2 linked regions of the Tsuneonella mangrovi genome follow. Each later gene encodes a partner of the first gene's protein in a complex. Links are inferred from orthologs where the notes say so. Each region holds a gene or a part of one and is shown on either strand. Other genes may lie near its edges.

Evidence for each region.
Region 2: the proteins of CJO11_RS07350 (region 1) and tldD are in contact, whole or in part, in a solved structure (PDB 5NJ9), measured with the Escherichia coli proteins. The link is inferred for Tsuneonella mangrovi from one-to-one orthologs.

Annotation. Positions count from the first base shown.
Region 1 is NZ_CP022889.1:1,513,460-1,516,641, reverse strand. What follows is about bases 197-3,061. They hold CJO11_RS07350 (TldD/PmbA family protein), read left to right. Parts: upstream 197-882; coding sequence 883-2,241; downstream 2,242-3,061. Other genes in these bases: CJO11_RS07340 (M61 family metallopeptidase), read right to left, coding at 2,928-3,061; ppa (inorganic diphosphatase), read right to left, coding at 2,246-2,779; CJO11_RS07355 (hypothetical protein), read left to right, coding at 441-824; lptB (LPS export ABC transporter ATP-binding protein), read right to left, coding at 197-276. Outside these bases: more of lptB, read right to left, coding at 1-196; more of CJO11_RS07340, read right to left, coding at 3,062-3,182.
Region 2 is NZ_CP022889.1:2,016,993-2,020,260, reverse strand. Bases 160-3,110 are described here. They hold tldD (metalloprotease TldD), read right to left. Parts: upstream 2,372-3,110; coding sequence 947-2,371; downstream 160-946. Other genes in these bases: CJO11_RS09840 (ABC transporter ATP-binding protein), read left to right, coding at 2,774-3,110; CJO11_RS09845 (zinc-finger domain-containing protein), read right to left, coding at 2,415-2,675; CJO11_RS09855 (hypothetical protein), read right to left, coding at 486-878; CJO11_RS09860 (DUF924 family protein), read right to left, coding at 160-478. Outside these bases: more of CJO11_RS09860, read right to left, coding at 1-159; more of CJO11_RS09840, read left to right, coding at 3,111-3,268. UniProt on the Escherichia coli protein: Metalloprotease involved in CcdA degradation. Suppresses the inhibitory activity of the carbon storage regulator (CsrA).

The sequences.
Region 1 (3,182 bases):
CTTGGTCACATCCTCGCCGTCCATCAGGATGCGGCCCGCATCGGGCCTTACCAGACCCATGATCGAATAGAAGCAGGTGGTCTTGCCCGCGCCGTTGGGGCCCAGCAGGCCAAGCACTTCGCCTTTGGCAACGTGCAGCGAAATGTCGGTCAGCACTGCGCGCTTGTCGTAGCTCTTGGCGATCGAAATCACTTCGAGCCCGCCCTGCGAAATTGGAGGTTCAGCCCCGGCGGGCATCGCGGTGTCGCTTTCCATCAGGTCCATCGTGACAGTCATGTAGCAGCGCGAAGCCGCCTGAAAAGACCGTTTTCGCCAGATTGGCAAGATTCGTGCATGGTATTCGACGAAGCGCCGTTTGCAACGGATGGTTAGCGCTCTTGCCGCGAGGCGCTCGATCTGGAATACTCTCCGGTGGAGAGAGACAGGGGAGAGTGCCGGGTATGCGTAAGGCAATCGATCGCGCCGCGCCGCAAGAGCATGAAGCACATCATGGAGCCGCGCTCGACTGGCGCAAGAGCATGAGCAACAACGTTGCCTACGCCTTGCTGGTTTACACCGGACTGCAGATTTTCGTGACGGTCCACGCATTGAAGAGCGGCTCTGCGTCGATGCTGCCTTATATCGCGCTGGTCGTGCTGGTTGCTGCAATCATTCCCGCTTGCCGCGCGTTCGAGGGCCGCTGGATGGAGATCTCCGACGCGGATGCCGCCGACCCGGCCTATAGTCCGGCGTTTCGCCGCGACCAGATGTTCCTGTGGGCGCTGGCGATCGGCCTGCCGTTCCTCCTTACGGGAATGTTCAAGGCGCTTTCCGCGCTCAACTGACGAGTTGCTTTCAAAACACCGGCTTGCCCGCCGCACGCACTCCGCCTAGCCGGGAGCGATGAATATCGCTCCACCTTCCACCAATTCCGCCCTCGACATTGCCGCAGCGCTCGTCGAGGCCGCGCATCGCCACGGCGCCGACCACGCGGACGCGTTGCACACCGTTTCGCGGTCGCAATCGATCTCGATGCGGCTCGGCAATCTCGAGGATGTCGATCGGTCCGAAAGCGCCGAGGCGGGACTCAGGGTGTTTGTCGGCCAGCGGACCGCGAGCGTATCGGGCAGCGACCTTTCGCCGGCAGCGATCGACGAGCTGGCCGAGAGGGCGGTCGCGATGGCCCGGATCGCACCCGAGGACAAATACGCCGGGCTGGCCCCGGCAGATCGCCTCCTGAAGGGTGAGGCTGCCGATTTCGAGCTTGTCGATCCATCGTCGATCTCTCCCAAGGAACTGCGCGAGATGGCCCTCGCTGCCGAAGATGCCGCGCGTGCGGTTGCGGGAGTGACCAATTCCGAAGGCGGGGGAGCGAGCGCAAGCGAAGCGCAAGTCACGCTGGCGACCAGTAACGGCTTTGCCGCCAGCTATCGCGGGACCAGCTTCGGAATTTCGGCGAGCGTGATTGCCGGGTCGGGTGAAGCGATGCAGCGCGATTACGCCTATCGCGCGATGCGCCACCGCGAAGACCTGCTTGCGCCGGAAGAGATCGGTCGGCTGGCGGGCGAGCGCGCGGTCGCGCGCCTCGATCCGGCGGCAATCGCCAGCGGACCCATGCCGGTGGTGTTCGCTCCGCGGGTCGGCGGTTCGCTCGTCGGCCACCTGGTGGGTGCGATGTCGGGTGCGGCAGTCGCGCGCCAGCACTCGTTCCTGATCGGGCACGAAAAGGAAATGCTGTTCCCGAGCGATATCCGCATCGTCGAGGATCCGCACAAGCTGCGCGGCCAACGCTCGCGGCCGTTCGACGGCGAAGGGGTGCCGACCGCGCGCAAGGCCTTGGTCGAAAACGGGCAGGTCACCGGCTGGCTGACCAACGTCGCATCGGCTGCGCAGCTCGGGCTCGACCTCACCGGCAACGCAACCCGCGGTATCGGTGGATCGCCCGGGGTCGGATCGAGCAATCTCGACCTGCTCGCGAGCGAGACCGATGTCGCCGACCTCATTTCCGACATTCGCGACGGGGTGCTGATCGATTACCTCATCGGCCAGGGAGTCAATCCGGTGACGGGCGATTACAGTCGCGGCGCGGCGGGCAGGCGGATAGTCAATGGCGAGATCACCGGGCCGATCGCCGGATTCACGATCGCCGGGAACCTGCTCGAGATGTTTTCCCGGATGCGCGTTGCGAACGACCTGGAGACCTGGCGCGCGATCAACGTGCCCACTATCCGGATCGATGGGATGACCGTGGCGGGAGGCTGAACGCTCAGGCCTTCGTCTGATAGCGTTCGATCGCTTCGCTCACGATCCGCCGCGCATCCGCTGCATCGCCCCAATTGCCGATGCGGACCCACTTCTCGGCTTCGAGATCCTTGTAGTGGGTGAAGAAGTGCTCGATCTGCTGGAAGATGATCGACGGCAGGTCCTTCGTTTCCGCAACGTCCGAATAATACGGGAAGGTTGTGTCGATCGGCACGCAGATCAGCTTTTCGTCGCCGCCGTGCTCGTCTTCGAGGTTGAGCACCCCGATCGGGCGGGCACGCACGACACAGCCCGGGATGAACGGGCTGCGCGCAATCACCAGCGCGTCGAGCGGGTCGCGGTCGGGCGAAAGCGTGTGCGGCACGAAGCCGTAGTTTGCCGGGTAGCGCATCGGGGTGTGAAGGATCCGGTCGACGAACAGCGCACCGCTATCCTTGTCGAACTCGTATTTGACCGGTTCGCCGCCGGTGGGGACCTCGATGATGACATTGAGGCTTTCGGGCGGATTATCGCCCACGGGAATCTTGTCGATCTGCATCTGCTTTCCACTCGGTGCCAGCCCGCTCCCAGCCATGCGCCTGGGATTCGAGGCAGCCTCTAATGCGGCCATTGCTGCACTGCAACAATGATTCGGAGGGATTGGACCGAAGATCCGGAGCTTCGGCCCAATCCTTGCCGGAGAGTGGTCAGTCGCGCGGGGCGAGCAGCTTGTCGAGGCCCTGTTCGCCCGGTCCGACCGGCTCGAGTACCGGATAGCGCAGCCCACCGTGGTAATCGATCGGGATCGTCGAGAACGTCTCGCCGCGTCTCACGAGCAGCTCGATCGGATCCTTCGAGTTCACCGCCGCGGTGATCGCGTCCTTCATCACCTCATCGCTGTAGTCGCGGCCGTTGACCGCAACGACTGTCGCTCCATCGACGATGCCCGCCTTGAACGCCGG
Region 2 (3,268 bases), 500 kb from region 1 along the record:
GGTGGGGAAAACGCCCGAACCGCGCGACCATCCGGTAATGCGCGCGGGCGAAACCGAAGTTGCCCGGGATCGTGCGGAACCAAGCGAGGCTCGCGCGCTGGTCGGCGATCGCTTCGCTGTGCATCAGCGGCATGGCGAGGAACGCGCGTTCGTGCTGCATGAGACCCTGGCCAAATCCGCGCGCAATCGCCGCACTGGCGATGGCGCGTGCGAGCGGGTCGGTCGCGAATGCGCGGGGGGTCCCGCGATGGATATTGCGCGGGACCTGGTCGAACAGCAGGATCGCAGCGCGCGCGGTCAGCCGATTGCCGAGGAACTCGCTCGCCGGACGCCCCGCAAGCATCGCCAGCGTTTCGCCGAACCGGTGCGCGATCCGCGCATCGAGCGCGGGCGAACCGCCCCACCAGTCACGCGGGGTCAACTCGTGGAACCAGAAGTGCAGCAGTGCGGCATCCCAGCCACGAGGCGCCAGCGCCATCTATCGGTCAGTCGCGTGTGTAGGGCACGAACTTCCCGAGGAAGACCGGCCCGGCATAGAAATGGCCGGTCTGATCGATCATGTTGACGCGGTCGAGCCGGCACAGCTGCGAGCCCCATGGGTGGGTCACCATGATATCGCTGCTGTCGAGGTTTTCGGGATTCGCCGGAACGTTGACCCAGATCGTCTTCCCGCGACCATAGACCAACGCGGTATCGTCAATCATCTGCATGTCGTTCTGGTCGAACCGGCTGATGCAATCCTTCGGCTTGCCGGCGGTGCGCCCTTCGAGCAGCTTTTCCAGCTTCTGCTGGCCGGTGACCTTGTCCTTCGCCACGGCCGGCCCGGCCAAAAGCGACATACCGGCAAGGGCAGCAATGGCGAGACCAATCCTGTTCATCGCAAGTCTCCTTGGTTTCACCCCTTCTCGTGTGTGCCTATCACACATCGGATTAACCCGCACTGACCCTAAGCGGTTCCCCCGACGGTCAGCCCGTCGACCAGCAGCGTGGGCTGCCCGACCCCGGCGGGGATCGACTGCCCCGCCTTGCCGCACACCCCGACGCCTTCGTCGAGCGCGAGGTCGTTGCCGATCCCGGTCACGCGGGTCAGCACGCTCGGCCCGTCGCCGATCAGCGTCGCGCCCTTGATCGGCGCGCCGAGCTTGCCGTTCTCGACCAGGTACGCCTCGGTGCAGCTGAACGTGAACTTGCCCGAGACGATATCGACCTGCCCGCCGCCAAACGCCTTGGCGAAGATCCCGTTCTTGACCCGTCCGAGCAGTTCGCCCGGATCGTCGTTACCGGCACGCATGAAGGTGTTGGTCATCCGCGGCATCGGCGCATGCTGGTAGCTTTCGCGGCGGCCGTTGCCGGTCGGTTCGACCCCCATCAGCCGGGCGTTGAGCCGGTCCTGCATGTAGCCCTTGAGGATGCCGTCCTCGATCAGCACGGTCTCCTGCGTCGGAGTGCCTTCGTCGTCGATGGTGAGCGAGCCGCGCCGGTCCGTCATCGCGCCATCATCGACCACGGTTACGCCAGGCGCCGCAACGCGCTCGCCGATCCGGCCCGAAAACGTGCTGGTGCCCTTGCGGTTGAAATCGCCTTCGAGCCCGTGGCCGACCGCTTCGTGCAGCAGCACCCCGGGCCAGCCGGGGCCGAGCAGTACGGTCATCACGCCCGCCGGGGCGGGTACGCTCTCGAGATTGACCAGTGCCTGCGCCACCGCTTCGTCGATCGCGCGGCTCCACTGCGCCTCTTCGAACAGCGGACCGTAGAGATAGCGCCCGCCCATCCCGAAGTGGCCGCTTTCGCGCCGCCCGTTCGCTTCGGCGACGACGCCGACGTTGAGCCGCACCAGCGGGCGCAGGTCGCGCGCCACGAACCCGTCAGGGCGCACGATCTCGACCGCGCTCCAGCTGGCTGAAAGGCTTGCAGTGACTTGCCGGACGCGCGGATCCTTGGCCCGCGCAACCGCGTCGATCTTCTCGAGCAGGCGGACCTTCTCCTCGAACGGGATCGCCTCAAGCGGGCTTGCATCGGTGTAGAGGTGGCGGTTGCTGCGCTGGGGCGGCGCGGCGCGCTTGCCCCTCGCCGGATCGAGCAGGCTCAGCGTCTCGCCCGCCCGCCGGATTGCAGCGGCGCTGATCTCGTTGGCATGGGCGAACCCGGTCATTTCGCCCGATACCCCGCGCAGCCCGAACCCCGAATCGCGCGAATAGTCGGCCGTTTTCAGCCGCCCGTCGTCGAACACGAAGGCTTCGGACGCAGTGAACTGCAAGTAGAGCTCGCCATCGTCGCACGCCTTGAGCGTTTCCGCCGCGAGCGCGCGGGCTTCGTCGGGGGTGAGCTTGTCGCTGTAGAGCAGGGTTTGCGGGTCGAGCGTATCCGTCATGCGATGACAGATAGGGAGTCACGCCGCGCGGTGGAAGCGCCGATTACCGATGCCCCGGATCGCCGCCCTCGGAAATGTCCGGCAGGCTCGCCTGGTCGACCCCGTCAGCCGGGCCGCCGCGCAGCACGAAGCGGCGGTCGCAATATCCGCAATCGACATAGCCATGCTCGTCGATCTCCAGCCACACGCGCGGGTGGCCGAGCGCGGAAGGCGTGTAGCCCGGCCCCGGGCGGATCGCTCCGGCGCCGTCGCAAGCGACGCGGTGTTCGTCGGTCAGGGTGACTTCGGGGGGCGGAATGCTCATGGGAAGGGTCCGATAATCGAGTGCAAGCGGCCATGCAATCGCCGATCCGCTCCATGCCCTCTTTACGCGCAGGGCGAATGCACACTAGGGCACATGGCATGAGCACCCCGCCCGCGATCCGCATCGACAACATGGTCAAACGCTACGCCGGGGAGAAGGGCGAAGAAGGCAAGCTGGCGCTCAAGGGCGTGAGCTTCGATGTGCCGCAAGGGCAGATCTTCGGCCTGCTCGGCCCCAACGGCGCGGGCAAGTCGACCCTCATCAACATCCTCGCCGGACTGGTGATGAAGACCAGCGGCAGCGCGGAGATCTGGGGCTTCGACATCGACCGCGATGCGCGCAACGCCAAGCGGGCGATCGGCATCGTGCCGCAGGAAATCGTGTTCGACCCGTTCTTCACCCCGTTCGAGGTGCTGGAGAACCAGGCCGGGTTCTACGGCATTCCCAAGCGCGACCGGCGCAGCGAGGAACTGCTCGCGGCGGTCCGCTTGTCGGACAAGCGCAATGCCTATGCCCGCACGCTGTCGGGCGGGATGAAGCGCCGCCTGCTGGTCGCCAAGGCGATGGTCCACTCGCCGCCGATCCTCGTGCTC